One region of the Streptomyces sp. NPDC025273 genome, then DNA from elsewhere that is predicted to be linked to it. Evidence: riboswitches for the same ligand, from Rfam matches in the RefSeq annotation. Region 1 holds a riboswitch; the other holds the start of a gene.
What was found. A riboswitch is a leader RNA that binds a small molecule or an ion and turns the genes downstream of it on or off. The one in region 1 is predicted to bind glycine.

Region 1 (8,324 bases):
GGCAAGGCGCACGGCGTCGGGCTGTACCGCATGGCGCTCGGGTACGACGACCGGCCCGTCGTCGCGGAGCGGGACGCGAAGTCCGTGTCGGTCGAGGACACCTTCGATGTGGACCTGCACGACCGGGTGCGCGTCAGGACGGAGGTGGAGCGTCTGGCGGACCGGTGCGTCCACCGGCTCCGGGGCGCGGGACGGTCCGGCCGGACCGTCGTCCTCAAGGTGCGCCGCTACGACTTCTCGACGCTGACCAGGTCCGAGACCCTGCGCGGCCCCACGGACGACCCCACCGTCGTCAGGGAGGCCGCGGCCCGGCTCCTGGAGGCCGTCGACACCACCGGTGGCGTGCGGCTGCTGGGGGTGGGGGTCACCGGGCTCGCGGACTTCACACAGGAGGATCTCTTCGCGCAGGCAGCCGACGCACGGCAGTCAGCCGACGCGCAGCGGGCGACGGCGGACGAGCCGGGGTCCGGGGCCGCCGCGGTGCCGGACGAGCCGGACGCCGCGGCGGGGGAGGACGCCTCGCACGAGAGCGCCGCACAGCTGTCCGCCCGGCGCTGGCAGGCCGGGCACGACGTACGCCACGACGTCCACGGCCATGGGTGGGTGCAGGGCAGTGGGGTCGGCCGTGTCACCGTGCGGTTCGAGGAGCCCGGGATGCCGCCCGGCCGGGTGCGCACCTTCCGCATCGAAGATCCGGAACTCCACCCGGCCGACCCGCTGCCGCTGGTGCGGGACCCGGTGGACTACTCCTCGTGGCCGGCCAGCCTGCCGAAGTCCCTGTCCGGCCCGGTCCCGCCCGGGGGGGCGGAGTCCAGCCCGTAGTGGCGGTAGAGCTGCAGCTCCTGCTCCGGGGAGAGGTGACGGCCGACACCGAAGTCGGGTGCGTCCTTGATCAGGGCGCGGTCGAAGGGGATCACCAGAGTGCCGTCGACGAATTCGCTGGGCTCCAGCGGGACGAACGCGTCCCGGGTGAAGAGCCCGGTGCGGACGGCTGCCCACTCGGGTACGCCGGTGGCGTCGTCGAGATAGACCTCGTCCACCGTTCCGATCTTGGCCCCCTTGCGGTCGAAGGCCTTGCGGCCGATCAGGCTGCGCGGATCGATGTCGGTCTGCACGGTGCCTCCCACTGGTCGCAACAGGGTGGTCGCAACTGCTCCACAGGCACAACGAAAGGCCAGATCCGGGGCTTCGGCCACTCGAGACGCCGGCTCCGGCCCGCTGGTAGTCTGGAACACGGCTGCCGACCCCGCGCGGGAGAGCCCTCCGGAGAAATCCGGAGGCGCCGAAGGAGCAACTCCTCCCCGGAATCTCTCAGGCCCCCGTACCGCGCGGACGAGGTCACTCTGGAAAGCAGGGCGGGACCCGTACGGCACGTGCCGTCGAGGGCCCCCGTCCTCACCGACGGTGAAAGCCGGTACGCCTCCGGGCCGTGCCGGTGAAGCTCTCAGGTCGAGATGACAGATGGGGAGGCCGTCCGGGCAGCCACGCCGTGGTGCCCCTCGCAGGTCGTGACAGACCAGGAGGCCTCCATCATGACCCCCCGTCGCACTCCGCTCTCCCAGCTGGAGCAGGGCATTCCGTTCGAGCAGCGCCACATCGGGCCCGACGCCGAGGCCCAGGCGAAGATGCTCGCCCAGGTCGGATACGGCTCCCTCGACGAGCTCACCGCCGCAGCGGTGCCCGACGTGATCAAGAGCGCCGAGGCGCTGAACCTTCCTGCGGCCCGTACCGAGGCCGAGGTCCTGGCCGAGCTGCGACGTCTCGCCGACCGCAACCAAGTGCTCGCCCCGATGATCGGGCTCGGCTACTACGGCACCTTCACCCCGCCGGTGATCCTGCGCAACGTCATGGAGAACCCGGCCTGGTACACCGCGTACACGCCGTACCAGCCGGAGATCTCCCAGGGGCGGCTCGAAGCCCTGCTGAACTTCCAGACGATGGTGGCCGACCTCACCGGCCTGCCGACCTCCGGGGCCTCGCTCCTCGACGAGGGCACGGCGGCCGCCGAGGCCATGGCCCTGGCCCGACGTGTCGGCAAGGTCAAGGACGGCGTCTTCCTGGTCGACGCCGACACCCTCCCGCAGACCGTCGCGGTGATCGAGACCCGCGCCGAGCCGACCGGCGTCGAGGTGGTCGTCACGGACCTCTCCGACGGAATCCCGGCGGACGTCGCCGAGCGGGGCGTCTTCGGCGTGCTGCTGCAGTACCCGGGCGCCTCCGGAGCCGTGCGCGACATCAAGCCCGTCATCGAGCAGGCCCACGAGCTCGGGGCGATCGTCACCGTCGCCGCCGACCTGCTGGCCCTGACCCTGCTGACCTCGCCCGGCGAGCTGGGCGCGGACATCGCCGTCGGCACCACGCAGCGCTTCGGCGTCCCGATGGGCTTCGGCGGACCGCACGCGGGGTTCATGGCCGTGCGCGAGAAGTTCGCCCGCAGCCTGCCCGGCCGCCTCGTCGGCGTCTCCGTCGACGTGGACGGCAACAAGGCCTACCGCCTGGCCCTGCAGACCCGCGAGCAGCACATCCGTCGCGAGAAGGCCACCAGCAACATCTGCACCGCGCAGGTGCTGCTCGCCGTCATGGCCGGGATGTACGCGGTCTACCACGGCCCCGAGGGCCTGCGGACGATCGCGCGGCGTACGCACCGGTTCGCCACGATCCTCGCCGAGGGGCTGCGGGCCGCCGGTGCCGACGTCGTGCACGGCGCGTACTTCGACACGCTGACCGTCCGCGTCCCGGGCGCGGCGGCGGGCGTCGTCGCCGGGGCCCGTGAGCGCGGGGTCAATCTGCGGCTCGTCGACGCCGACCGGGTCTCCGTCGCCTGTGACGAGACCACCACCCGTGCGCAGATCGCCGCCGTCTGGGCGGCCTTCGGTGCCGCCGGCGACATCGAGGCCCTCGACGCCGAGGCAGCCGACGCGCTGCCCGGGAACCTGCTGCGCGCCGACTCCTTCCTCACCCACCCGGTCTTCCACCAGCACCGTTCCGAGACGGCGATGCTGCGCTACCTGCGCAAGCTCGCCGACCGGGACTACGCGCTGGACCGCGGCATGATCCCGCTCGGCTCGTGCACGATGAAGCTCAACGCGACCGCCGAGATGGAGTCGATCACCTGGCCCGAATTTGGTGCGCTGCACCCCTTCGCGCCGGCCGAGCAGGCCCAGGGCTTCCTCACCCTCATCCGTGAGCTGGAGGAGCGTCTCGCCGAGGTCACCGGCTACGACGCCGTCTCCCTCCAGCCCAACGCCGGCTCGCAGGGCGAATTCGCCGGTCTCCTGGCCGTGCGCGCCTACCACCGGGCCAACGGCGAGGAGCAGCGGACCGTCTGCCTCATCCCGTCCTCCGCGCACGGCACCAACGCCGCGAGCGCCGTGATGGCGGGCATGAAGGTCGTCGTGGTGAACACCGCCGACGACGGCGAGGTCGACATCGAGGACCTCCGCGCCAAGATCGAGAAGCACCGCGACGAGCTCGCCGTCCTGATGATCACCTACCCCTCCACGCACGGCGTCTTCGAGGAGCACGTCGCCGCCATCTGCGGTGAGGTGCACGACGCGGGCGGCCAGGTGTACGTGGACGGAGCCAACCTCAACGCGCTGGTCGGCCTGGCCAAGCCCGGCAAGTTCGGCGGGGACGTCTCCCACCTGAACCTGCACAAGACCTTCTGCATCCCGCACGGCGGCGGTGGTCCCGGTGTCGGTCCGGTCGGCGTGCGCGCGCACCTGGCGCCGTACCTCCCGAACCACCCGCTCCAGCCCGCGGCGGGCCCGGAGACCGGCGTCGGTCCGATCTCGGCCGCCCCCTGGGGTTCGGCCGGCATCCTGCCCATCTCCTGGGCGTACGTACGGCTGATGGGCGGCGAGGGCCTGAAGCGTGCGACGCAGGTCGCCGTGCTCGCGGCCAACTACATCGCCAAGCGTCTGGAGCCGCACTTCCCGATCCTGTACAACGGCCCGGCCGGTCTGGTGGCGCACGAGTGCATCGTGGATCTGCGCCCCATCTCGAAGGCGACCGGTGTCAGCATCGATGACATCGCCAAGCGGCTGATCGACTACGGCTTCCACTCGCCGACGATGTCGTTCCCGGTGGCCGGGACGCTGATGATCGAGCCGACCGAGAGCGAGGACCTCGCCGAGCTCGACCGGTTCTGCGACACGATGATCGCCATTCGCGGTGAGATCGAGAAGGTCGCTTCCGGCACCTGGACCGCGGACGACAACCCGCTGCGCAACGCGCCGCACACCGCGGCCGCTCTGGGTGGCGAGTGGACGCACGCCTACAGCCGCGAGGTGGCGGTCTTCCCGGCCGGCGTCTCGCCGTCGGACAAGTACTGGCCGCCGGTGCGCCGGATCGACGGGGCGTTCGGCGACCGCAATCTGGTCTGTTCCTGCCCGCCGCTGGACGAGTACGACCAGTAGGACACGCGTCGGGGCCGGTGCGGAGACTTCTCCGGCCGGCCCCTGTGTCTTTTCCGCCGTGGTCAGGCGGCTTTCATCACCTGGCCGTTCCTCAGGGTCCGGTGCGGGGCGATGATCTGCCCGTCCGGGAGCAGCTCACCGGTGTCCTCGAAGAGCAGGACGCCGTTGCACAGCAGGCTCCAGCCCTGTTCCGGGTGGTGTGCCGTCAGGCGTGCGGCTTCCCGGTCGGCGGAGTCTGCGGTCGGGCAGGGTGGCTGGTGCTGGCACATGGATGGGTTCTTTCGCTGCGTCGAGTCGAGTGTCCTGCGGCGTGACGATGTGTTCATGGCCCGCCCCCGTATCAGATCGGTCCGGTCCCAGTGTTGCCCTACGGGCTTCATTCCGCAGGCATTTCGCCACAGCTCCTCTTCTCCTTCCCGGACGCGTCACCCGGCCGGACGGTCCAACACAACTGGACTGTCCCTCCGGGTGGTTCGGGGTGACCTGACCGGGCTAGTCCGGACGGGCGGGCGGACGCGCCCCCGCCGTGGAGACGACGGGGGCGCGTGAGGCCGGAGGATCAGGCCGGTGACCCGAGGAGGCCGGGGAGCTCCGGAAGCGGAGCCGGGGTGACACGCAGAGTCATGACCGGAAGCAGATCGGCGACCCGGTGCGGGCGCTGGGCGGTGATCCCGGGAGGCGCGGGCGCCAGGGGCACCAGCACATCGGTCGGAGCGAGTGTCCCGCCCGCGGCATCGGCCTCGGTGTCGTCGTGCAGCCACAGGGTGAGCATGTAGAGCTCCGGGATGGACAGCAGACGCGGCTGGTAGTGCGCTGCCGCCGACTCGGCCTGTCGCACGGCGAGTTCGGTCGAGGCGAGGTAGGGACCCTCGAAGAAGTGCGAGAAGGTCCAGCCGTCGGCGGTGAGCACGGTGTCCGCGGCGGCGACGGCGCGTTCACCGCTGCGGATCAGGAAGCGCCAGCCGGCGAGGCGGGTGGAGGGTGCTGTCTCGCTCGGCGCGATCCGGTCCAGCACATGGACGGGGAGGGGAAGCTCGGGGCTCAGCGATCCCTGGACGGACCGGAGAGCGGGTGTATGGGCCTCGCGGACGGCGGTGGGAGAACCGAGTGCTGCGAGAACGCTGCGCAGTGCGGGCGCTGGGGCCGGAGAAACATGCAGCGGCATAGTGGGTCGCCTCTCACTTCGGAGACACGGTGATGCGTGGGCGGGTGCAGACGGCGCTGTCGGCGTGCGGGGCCAGAGGACGGCCGGCGACCGGGCGGACCGGCCGGTGCGTCAACTCTCTGCCGCGTTCGCAGAGTTTATACGACAAATGTTCACACGATGTTTCGGCTAGCCGTTCCACGTATTGTCCACAAGATGGATTTAAGCCTCTGAATTGCGGGATTTCTGCTACTTCGACCCCGCCTGGGAAGCCTGCGGCCAGGAATTTTCACGTGACGGCGGTAGGCTGAAACGCATCGGTGTTTCCATGCGCTCCCGGCGGCACGAACTCCATATGCTGCATGCCGACGGAATGTGCCTCCGGCTTCCGCCAACAGACTACTGGGTGCCCGATGGTCGTGGGGGCGTTATAGATCACCTCGTCGGGGCATTATCGATCGTGATGCGAGCGGCCTGTGCCGCGGGCCGCCCACCCGAGGAGGGGACCCTTCGATGGGCGAGAAGGTCGTGGCGGACAGCTTTGATCTGTCCGGTCGGCAGGTGTACCGCAAGAAGCTCACCCAGTGCCTGGAAGGGCTGGAGAGGCTCCTGTCGGAGCAGAGGTTCGATCGGCCCAGGAATCTCATGGGGCTGGAGATCGAGCTGAATCTCGCGGGTCCGGACGGCATGCCGCGGATGCGCAATGCGGAGGTGCTCCAGCGCATCGCCAGCCGGGATTTCCAGACCGAACTAGGGATGTTCAATCTGGAAGTAAACATTCTGCCGCACCGGCTGAGCGGCAGGGTTTTCGATCAGCTCGCCGAAGAGCTCCGCACCGGGCTCGCCTATGCGCACCGGAAGGCCGCGGAGGTGGACGCCGGGATCGTGATGATCGGCATCCTGCCGACACTCGGCCGCGATGACGTGGTCTCGGCGAACCTGTCGGACGTGGACCGGTACACACTGCTCAACGACCAAATGGCGGCGGCCCGCGGCGAGGATTTCGTCCTCGATATCGAGGGCGTCGAACGACTTGTCTGTTCCTCCTCCTCCATCGCTCCCGAATCGGCCTGCACCTCGGTCCAGTTGCACCTGCAGGTGACACCCGCCCGCTTCGCCGACGTGTGGAACGCCGCCCAGGCCATCGCCCCCGTCCAGATCGCCCTCGGGGCCAACGCCCCCTTCCTGTTCGGCAAGGAGCTGTGGCGGGAGTCGCGGCCGCCGCTGTTCCAGCAGGCCACGGACGTACGGCCGCCCGAGCTCAGGAATCAGGGGGTTCGGCCCAGGACATGGTTCGGGGAGCGCTGGATCGGCTCCGCGTACGAGCTCTTCGAGGAGAATCTGCGTTACTTCCCGCCCCTGCTGCCGATCTGCGACGACGAGGAACCGCTGCGGGTGCTGGACGAGGGCGGTGTACCGACTCTCGCCGAACTCGTCCTGCACAACGGCACGGTCTACCGGTGGAACCGGCCGGTGTACGGGCTGGCCGACGGTGTTCCCCATCTGCGGGTGGAGAACAGGGTCCTGCCCGCCGGGCCCACGGTCGTCGACGTGATCGCCAACGCTGCCTTCTACTACGGGCTGGTGCGCGCGCTGGCCGACGAGTCACGGCCGGTGTGGACCAAGCTGCCCTTCGAGGCCGCCGCCGAGAACTTCGACACCGCTTGCCGCCACGGGATCGACGCCGAGCTGCTGTGGCCGCGCCCCGGGCGCTCGGGAGGTGTGACGAAGGTGCCCGCCGTCAAGCTGGTGCGGGACGAACTGCTGCCGCTGGCCGCAGCCGGGCTCGACGCCTGGAACATCGAGCCCGCGGACCGCGACCTCTATCTGGGAGTGATCGAGGAGCGCTGCCGCCGCCGCGTGAACGGGGCCTCCTGGCAGGTCGACACGTATCACCGGGCACTGGAGGCAGGCCTCGAACGGGACGGGGCGCTGGCGGCCACCACCCGGCGCTACGGCGAACTGATGCAGTCGGGCGAGCCGGTGCACACCTGGCCGGTCGGCTTCCCCGCCCCCTGAGGAGGACGGGCGGCCCTCGCCGGCAGCCGCCCGTACCCGCGCCGTCGCTCGGAGGCGGCCGCCCGGTGTCCCTCCGCGCCCTTGCCGTCGGGCAAGCTAGGACGCACTGACGCACGGCTGAGGGCAGGTGTACGGGTGGAGGCGGGGCGCGTGGCTGGATCCATTGCTCACGAGGAGGTGTCACGGCGGACCCTGCGGTCGGAGACGCTGCTGGTGCTGGCCGTCTCGCTCGGGGCCAGCGGGGTGTCCGCCCTGATCAGCTTCGTCGGATCGCTGACGAAGCCAGGGGGTCTGAAGGACCAGGCCGCGACGCTGAACGGTTCCTACGCCCCCGGACGGCCGTGGCTGGACCTCTCGTGGCAGCTGTTCGGCATCGCTTCCGCTCTGGTGCCGGTCGCGCTGGTGGCCCATCTGCTGATCCGGGAAGGGGCCGGCCTGCGGACCCTCGGCTTCGACCGTACGAAGCCCTGGCCGGACCTGGGCCGCGGCACGTTGGTCGCTGCGGGGATCGGCAGTGCCGGGCTGGCGTTCTACCTGGTGGCGAGGGCCGGCGGATTCAACCTGACGGTGGTCCCGGAGTCGCTGCCCGAGGTGTGGTGGAAGTTTCCGGTGCTGATCCTCTCCGCGGTGCAGAACTCCGTCGTGGAGGAAGTGATCGTCGTCGGCTACCTGCTGCGCCGGCTGGGGCAGCTGGGGTGGACGCCGATGGCGGCTCTGGCGGCGAGCTCGGTGCTGCGCGGCTC
Region 2 (8,324 bases), on a different contig from region 1:
AGGCGGGTCCGCCGGGCAGTCGGTTCAGCCACAGGAAGAGCAGAACCGACAGGCCGAGCAGGGTGGGTATGAGCTGTAGCAGTCTTCGTACGACGAGTCGCAGCACCCCGCGTGCCCCTTTCTTACGTGTCGAAAAGTGGGCCCGCCCGGCCACCGGGAAGCTGTGGCCGGGCGAACCCACTGATGTGCGGTTACTTGAAGGAGACCTCGGCGAAGTTCTCCTGCGTCAGCGGGGAGACCTTCGGCGGGTTGACGTTCTTGGCGAACGCGATGGCGGGCGGCGACGACGAGATCGGGAGACCCGGCAGGTACTCCATGATGGTCTCGTTGGCCTTCTTGTAGGCCTCGACGCGGGCGGCCGGGTCGGTCTCCTTCGACGCGGCGTTCACCGAGTCGAAGACCTTGGCGTCCTTGAAGCCCCACTGCTTGTCGGCGCCGGCGAACCAGGTGCCGATGAAGTTGTAGCCGTCGTTGAAGTCACCGGTCCAGCCCAGCATGTGCAGGGCGCAGGAGCCGGCCTCGGTGGCGTCCAGGTAGTCCGGGGCCCACTTCATGGCCTTCGGGACGACCGTGATGCCGGCCTTCTCGAGGTCGGCCTTCATCAGCTCGAACATGTCCTGCGGGGCAGGCATGTAGGGGCGGGTGACCTCGGTCGGGTAGCAGAACTCGACCGAGAGCTTGCTCTCGCCGGCGTCCTTGAGGAGCTGCTTCGCCTTGGCGGTGTCGAAGGCGTACTGCTTCACCTGGTCCGAGTAACCGGCGACCGTGTCGGGCATGAACTGCGTGGCGACCTTGCCGCCCTCGGGCAGCTGGGTCTTGACGATGTTCTCGCGGTCGATGGCGTGCGCGATGGCCTGGCGGACCTCGGGCTTCTTCAGCGCCTTGTTCTTCGACTGGGTCATGCCCACGTAGAACAGGTTGAAGACGTCACGGGTCGGGACCTCGTAGCCCTCGCCCTCGAGCGTCTTGATGTCGGCGGGTGCGACCAGGTCGTATCCGTCGATGTCACCGGCCTGCAGCGCCTGACGGCGGCCCTCTTCGGTGTCGATCGTGCGGAAGACCAGGTTCTTCACCTTGGCCTTGGCGCCCCAGTAGTCGTCGAAGCGCTCGAGGCTGACTTCCTTGTTGCTCTTGTTCCACTTGGTGATCTTGTACGGGCCGGTACCGGCGACCGTGCCGGCTTCCTGGCTGTACTTGGGGTACGTGATCGCGTCGCCCTTGGCGGTCGCGTCCTGCTTCTCGTACTCCTTGAGGGCCTTCGGCGAGTGGATCGCCAGGGCCTGCAGGGAGAAGCCGCCGGGCAGGTTCGCCGAGGGCTCCTTGACCTCGATGACCGCCGTCTCGGCGTCCTTCGCGGTGCAGGACTTGTAGTTCGCCTTGGGCGCCTCGGCGTCCTCGTTCTTCGCGAAGCCGCCCATGATGGACTGCCAGTAGTACGAGACCGCGCTGGACTGGTACGTGCCCGCCCAGTTGAACCAGTGGTCGTAGTTCGCGCAGACCGCTTCGGCGTTGAACGCCTCACCGTCGTGGAACTTCACGTTCTTGCGGAGGTTGAACGTCCACACCGTGCCGGCGTCGTTGCTCTCCCAGGTCTCGGCCAGTCCGCCGACGAGCTTGCTGCCGCCGGACTCGTGCTCGAGGAGGGCTTCGAACGCCTGACGCGTGACCCGGAAGGTCTCACCGTCGCTGGCGAGCGCCGGGTCGAGGGACCCGGGGTCGCCCGCACCGGCGAAGACGAAGGTGTCCTTCGCCCCGTCCTTGGCATCGTTGTCCCGCTCACTGGAGCAGCCCGTGGCGATCAGACCGACAGCCACAGCCGCCGTGATCGCCCGAACGGTTCGGGACTTGTTTATTCGCATGGTGGGTCCACCCCAGGTCAGCAGTGTGTGGAGAGGTATTGATTCGCCCGAACACTACATTCGCGAAGCAGTACGGAGAACAGTCCGCATAGCGGTGATACCTACCTGAGACCCGGACACTCAACAAACCGGACAGATACGGGACATCCTGCCCGCAGGTGTTAACCGGTTCGACATCAGGCGGTTCAGAGGAGCGGTGACGGCGGGTAGCCGTACCCGGGAGCGGCGGCGGGCGGCGGGCCCGCCTGGGCGTGCGCCTCCCGGTCGTAGAACGGACGGGAGTTGACGCGCAGCCACATCGCGACCGGGTCGTACTCGTCGGACATCGAGACGGTGGAGACCGGCAGCCCGTCGGGGACCACGCCGATCGACTGCCGCATCATCGCGCGGACCGAGTCGACGGACGGCCGGCCCGTGTCGTAGAGGTCCAGTCCGATCGCGAGGTACGGGGCGCCGAGCGCGGGCTGCACCCAGGCGCGGCGCAGCGCGCGGACGGCGGGGGTGCGGTGGGCGTTGTGCGACAGCAGGGCGTAGAACTGCGGGAGCTCGATGGCGGGTTCGGTCAGGCGCAGCGGGCCGGCCGGCATCCGGTCGAGGCCCGTCGCGATGCGGCGCAGGTCCAGCCAGGGGATGCCGACGCCGCCGCCGGGGGCGTGCGGGTTGAGCCAGATGCCCCAGCGGTCGGGGAAGAGGGCGCGGGCGACGTCGCGGCCGGTGATCAGCTCGTGGGCCCTGTTCCAGCCGCTGGCCGAGAGCTCCTGGGCGGAGGTCACACACGGGGCGTAGCCGAGGCCGCCCACCTCCATGTTGCCGTACTGGGCATCGGGTGAGCCCGCCGTGCCGTGCCAGAGCAGCATCCAGATCCGACCGTCGGACAGTGCCTGCAACAGCGCCTCGTACGTGTCGAGACGCCCGGGGGCCACCTGCCGCAGCATGTGCTCGACCTGCCCGGCCGCCGCGGTGCCTGACGCACTCACCCTGGGTCCCGCCCCTCATCGATCCGCTGTCCGCTGCCTCGCGGTGCCGTTCCGCCGCTCCCGGGCACAACGGGGCGGCCCCGCCATCAAACCAGCTTATGTGCCGCCCCTGACACCGGCTCGACGCCAGGGGCGGCCTGTGCTCAGTACCCCTCGCGCCGGTAGAACGGCCTCACCTTGTCCAGCATCCAGTCGCCCACGGGGTCCTGCGTCACGTCGAGCAGGACGAGACTGACCGGCCAGGGCGCCTGGACCCGGCCCAGGGCACGGCCCAGCGCGTCCATCGGGGCACCCTGTCCGGCGCCGTCCCAGGCGGTGCATTCGACGCCGACGAAGAGGACCGGGTCGCCGCCCTCGATGCTGGCCAGCGCCCGGCGGGCGGTGCTCACCACGCCGGCGTCCTGGAATTCGGCGGCCACCGCGGAAAGGAAGTCGACGGGGTCCTGCTTCCAGTCCGGCTCGTACAGCCGCACCCGGCCGCCGCCGGGCCCGTCCAGCGGGGTGCGTCCGGCCCTGCAGAGCTCGGCCACCGCCGGCGGCGGGACGGGCACGCCGACCGCCCCGCCCGGGTTGACCGCGATGCCCAGTTGGGGCGGGAGTCCGCGGGCGAACTCCCGGGCGGGCGCGACGGCGAAGGACATATGGGATCCGACGCAGTGCAGGAACTGCGCCTCGGAGCTGAACACGGGGACGTACGCGCCGCCGTCGATGTCGACCGTCGGCAGGTCCAGGTCGGGGCTGTCGGGTCCGCCGCCGTTCGGAAGGGGAACCCAGACCTGACTGCGGCCGAGCACCTCGACCAGCCTGCTGCCGGCCCCTGGCACGCCGAGCGAGGCGCTGAGCACTTCTTCGAGCTCGTTGGCCGGCCATCCGTGCTGCGGATGGACGTGGGCCTGGGCCGGAATGTCCACGGTGTCTGTGTCCCCTTCTCGCCATGCTGTGCGGCAGAAACCATAGACGAGCCGCGCGCGGACGGCGGCGGCACGGACGACGGCGCGGGCCGGCGCCGCCGTACCGTCCAGATTCCGGACAGCCGGACGGCGATTCCCGGCCTATGCGTCCGCAAACGAGATGCGGGTGATCGCCGAGGCGGCTTCACGGTCGAGGAGCACCGCGGAGGCGCAGCCGGGCGGCAGCAGACCGTTCTCGGTGTCGCGCAGCAGGCGCCCGACCGCGCGCCTGTGCCGGGCGAACGCGTAGCCCGACACCCCGCGGCCGCGCTCCCGCTGGCCCGCCCTGGCCACCTGCGGGGTGACGTCGAGCAGGACGAGGTGCAGGGTGGCGGCACGGCGCAGCGCCTCCCGCGCCAGCCACCGCCGCACCCAGGCCTGCGTACCGCAGTCGTGCACGACGACGGATCCGCCCGAGCGCAGCGCCCGCCACAGCCCGATGTAGTGCGCGGCGCGCACCAGCGGCCGGTACAGGGCGTACGGGAGTAAGCCGGGCAGCGAGCCCGCCCAGCGGTCCCTGGTGTCCTGGGAGTCGATCGCGTGCTCCCGGACCGCACGCCGGATCAGCGTCGACTTCCCGCTGCCGGGCAGTCCGGAAACCACCACCACATCGCCCGCCCCGAAGTCCAGGCTGCGCGGGCCGCGCCCGCCCCGGCCCCGTAGATCACGCACCACCGGCGCGTGCGCGCCCGGAAGCTCCCCGGCGGGTGCCCCCTGCTGTGCGGGCATCGCACCGCGCGCTGCTCCCGTGGTCGTCGCGTAGCGCTGCAACGTCATCGCCCTCCCCCTGCCGAGTGACCCACACCTGACCTGTCCACGAAGTGTAAAGAAAAGGTAATACGGCACAACCCGTTCCTGACGTACGGGTCGCGCCGGGCGTGCCGCCGTGCCGGTGCCTTCCGGCCGCGGGACGGCCGTACGGATCCGGACACCCCACTCTCCCGCAATGCGTGCGATGATGACCCCGCCAACTCCATACCGGCCGTTTGAATCCGCGCGGGAGAGTCCCGGTCACTGTGTGCGCCGGGCGCCGAAGGAGCAAGTTCCTCCCTTGAATCTCTCAGGCCCCGTACCGCGCGGATGAGGCAGATCTGAAAAGCGGGCCGCTCTGCGGCTCCACCCAAGGTGCAAGCCGACCCGGAGGGGCTGACCCGTTCAGACCCCCTCCAGGACCCTTTCGGGGGGTCCCGGCGAACCTCTCAGGTTCCGATGACAGATGGGGAGGGATCGTCCCCTGTCGTCATGCCCTGGAGCCGTATCCATGAGCACTGCCCCCGCCTCCCGTCTCACCGCCCTCGACGCGCTGCATCGCTCGCTGGGCGCGACCATGACCGATTTCGCCGGCTGGGACATGCCCCTGCGCTACGCCAGCGAGCGCGACGAGCACAACGCCGTCCGCACCCGGGCCGGTCTCTTCGACCTGTCGCACATGGGCGAGATCACCGTGACCGGACCGCAGGCCGCGGCCTTCCTGAACCACGCGCTGGTCGGCAACATCGCCACCGTCGGCCCGGGACGGGCCCGCTACACGATGATCGTCGCCGAGGACGGCGGGATCCTGGACGACCTGATCGTCTACCGCCTGGGTGACGCCGAGTACATGGTCGTCGCCAACGCGGGCAACGCGCAGCTCGTCCTGGACACACTGACCGAGCGCGCCGGCGCCTTCGAGGCCGAGGTGCGCGACGACCGCGACGCCTACGCGCTGCTCGCCGTCCAGGGCCCCGAGTCCCCCGCCATCCTGAAGTCCGTCACGGACGCCGACCTGGACGGGCTGAAGTACTACGCGGGCCTGCCGGGCACGGTCGCGGGCGTCCCGGCGCTCATCGCCCGTACCGGCTACACCGGGGAGGACGGCTTCGAGCTCTTCGTCGCCCCCGAGCACGCCGAGCGGCTGTGGAAGGCGCTCACCGAGGCGGGCGCCCCGCACGGCCTGATCCCGTGCGGCCTCTCCTGCCGCGACACGCTGCGCCTGGAGGCGGGCATGCCGCTGTACGGGCACGAGCTGACCACGGCGCTGACCCCGTTCGACGCCGGGCTCGGCCGGGTCGTGAAGTTCGAGAAGGAGGGCGACTTCGTCGGCCGCGAGGCACTGGCGGCGGCTGCCGCGCGTGCCGAGACCGCTCCCCCGCGCAAGCTGGTCGGTCTGGTCGCCGAGGGCCGCAGGGTCCCGCGCGCCGGGTTCTCGGTCGTCGCCGGGGGGCGGGTCGTCGGCGAGGTCACCTCCGGCGCCCCCTCGCCCACCCTGGGCAGGCCGATCGCCATGGCGTACGTGGACGCGGCGTACGCCGCGCCCGGCACCGGAGGCGTCGCCGTCGACATCCGGGGCGCGCACGAGCCGTACGAGGTCGTCGCGCTGCCCTTCTACAGGCGCGAGAAGTAGTCCCGCTCGCCCGGGACGTGACGTAGTCCCGTCTCACCACGCAAGACCACCGTTCATCAGCACTCCCCCGCGTACAGGAGAATTCAGACCATGAGCAACCCCCAGCAGCTGCGGTACAGCAAGGAGCACGAGTGGCTGTCGGCCCTCGAGGACGGCGTGGCCACGGTCGGTATCACCGAGTTCGCGGCCAACGCGCTCGGTGACGTCGTCTACGCACAGCTCCCGGAGGCCGGTGACACGGTGACCGCGGGCGAGACCTGCGGCGAGCTGGAGTCGACCAAGTCGGTCAGCGACCTGTACTCGCCGGTGACCGGCGAGGTGACCGCGGCGAACCAGGACGTCGTGGACGACCCGTCGCTGGTGAACTCCGCTCCCTTCGAGGGCGGCTGGCTGTTCAAGGTGCGCGTCGCGGAGGAGCCGAAGGACCTTCTCTCCGCGGACGAGTACACCGAGTTCTCCGGTAACTGAGACCCAAGGGACCACCTGATGTCGCTTCTCAACTCCTCCCTCCACGAGCTGGACCCGGACGTCGCCGCCGCCGTCGACGCCGAGCTCCACCGTCAGCAGTCCACCCTCGAGATGATCGCCTCGGAGAACTTCGCTCCGGTCGCGGTCATGGAGGCGCAGGGCTCCGTCCTCACCAACAAGTACGCCGAGGGCTACCCTGGCCGCCGCTACTACGGCGGCTGTGAGCACGTCGACGTGGTCGAGCAGATCGCCATCGACCGCATCAAGGCGCTCTTCGGCGCCGAGGCCGCGAACGTCCAGCCGCACTCCGGTGCGCAGGCGAACGCCGCCGCGATGTTCGCGCTGCTGAAGCCGGGCGACACGATCATGGGCCTGAGCCTCGCCCACGGCGGTCACCTGACCCATGGCATGAAGATCAACTTCTCCGGCAAGCTCTACAACGTGGTCCCGTACCACGTCGACGACACCGGTGTCGTGGACATGGCCGAGGTCGAGCGCCTCGCCAAGGAGTCCAAGCCGAAGCTGATCGTGGCCGGCTGGTCCGCGTACCCGCGTCAGCTCGACTTCGCCGCGTTCCGCCGCATCGCGGACGAGGTCGGCGCGTACCTGATGGTCGACATGGCGCACTTCGCCGGCCTGGTCGCCGCTGGTCTGCACCCCAACCCGGTGCCGCACGCCCATGTCGTCACGACCACCACGCACAAGACCCTCGGCGGTCCGCGCGGCGGCGTCATCCTGTCGACGCAGGAGCTCGCCAAGAAGATCAACTCCGCCGTCTTCCCCGGTCAGCAGGGTGGCCCGCTGGAGCACGTGATCGCCGCCAAGGCGGTCTCCTTCAAGGTGGCGGCGACCGAGGAGTTCAAGGAGCGCCAGCAGCGCACCCTGGACGGCGCCCGCATCCTCGCCGAGCGGCTGGTCCAGCCGGACGTGACCGAGGTGGGCGTCTCCGTCCTGTCCGGCGGTACGGACGTCCACCTGGTCCTCGTCGACCTGCGCGACTCCGAGCTGGACGGCCAGCAGGCCGAGGACCGGCTCCACGAGCTGGGCATCACGGTCAACCGGAACGCCGTCCCGAACGACCCGCGGCCCCCGATGGTCACCTCCGGTCTGCGGATCGGTACGCCGGCCCTGGCCACCCGTGGCTTCCAGGCCGAGGACTTCACCGAGGTCGCGGAGATCATTGCCTCCGCGCTCAAGCCGGCCTACGACGCCGACGGCCTCAAGGCCCGCGTGACCGCGCTCGCCGGGAAGTTCCCGCTGTACCCCGGCCTCACGTAGGTCACCCGCAGTTTGCACGCCGGGTGGGGGCACCGCGCACACTGAAGAGTGAGCACGGTGCCCCCACCCTTGTCCCCGCGCTCTTCGAGCCCACCGGCCCGTCCCGCACCACATGGCAGACAACGGCGTCTACCAACCCCTTAGGAGTACTCCCGTGGCCATCTCGGTCTTCGACCTCTTCTCGGTCGGCATCGGCCCGTCCAGCTCCCACACCGTCGGCCCGATGCGCGCGGCCCGCATGTTCGCCCGCCGCCTCAAGAACGAGGGCCTGCTGGCCCACACCGCGTCGATACGGGCCGAGTTGTACGGCTCGCTCGGCGCGACCGGCCACGGCCACGGAACCCCCAAGGCCGTCCTGCTCGGCCTGGAGGGCGAGTCGCCCCGCACCGTCGACGTCGAGGGCGCCGAT

Region 2: it holds a riboswitch for glycine, as region 1 does, so the genes downstream of both, gcvT (glycine cleavage system aminomethyltransferase GcvT) here and gcvP (aminomethyl-transferring glycine dehydrogenase) in region 1, are expected to answer to the same signal.

Annotation. Positions count from the first base shown of each region.
Region 1 covers NZ_JBEZYP010000014.1:183,850-192,173, reverse strand. The annotation lists gene AB0F38_RS23100 (DNA polymerase IV) at 1-822, shown strand, start outside; gene AB0F38_RS23095 (PRC-barrel domain-containing protein) at 744-1,115, opposite strand; glycine riboswitch at 1,242-1,337, shown strand; gene gcvP (aminomethyl-transferring glycine dehydrogenase) at 1,533-4,418, shown strand; gene AB0F38_RS23085 (DUF5999 family protein) at 4,481-4,687, opposite strand; gene AB0F38_RS23080 (hypothetical protein) at 4,978-5,583, opposite strand; gene AB0F38_RS23075 (glutamate-cysteine ligase family protein) at 6,076-7,581, shown strand; gene AB0F38_RS23070 (type II CAAX endopeptidase family protein) at 7,732-8,324, shown strand, end outside.
Region 2 covers NZ_JBEZYP010000002.1:394,496-402,819, reverse strand. The annotation lists gene AB0F38_RS06800 (ABC transporter permease) at 1-106, opposite strand, end outside; gene AB0F38_RS06795 (ABC transporter substrate-binding protein) at 192-1,859, opposite strand; gene AB0F38_RS06790 (enhanced serine sensitivity protein SseB C-terminal domain-containing protein) at 2,045-2,836, opposite strand; gene AB0F38_RS06785 (enhanced serine sensitivity protein SseB) at 2,980-3,747, opposite strand; gene AB0F38_RS06780 (AAA family ATPase) at 3,889-4,563, opposite strand; glycine riboswitch at 4,774-4,871, shown strand; gene gcvT (glycine cleavage system aminomethyltransferase GcvT) at 5,048-6,169, shown strand; gene gcvH (glycine cleavage system protein GcvH) at 6,260-6,637, shown strand; gene glyA (serine hydroxymethyltransferase) at 6,656-7,915, shown strand; gene AB0F38_RS06760 (L-serine ammonia-lyase) at 8,070-8,324, shown strand, end outside.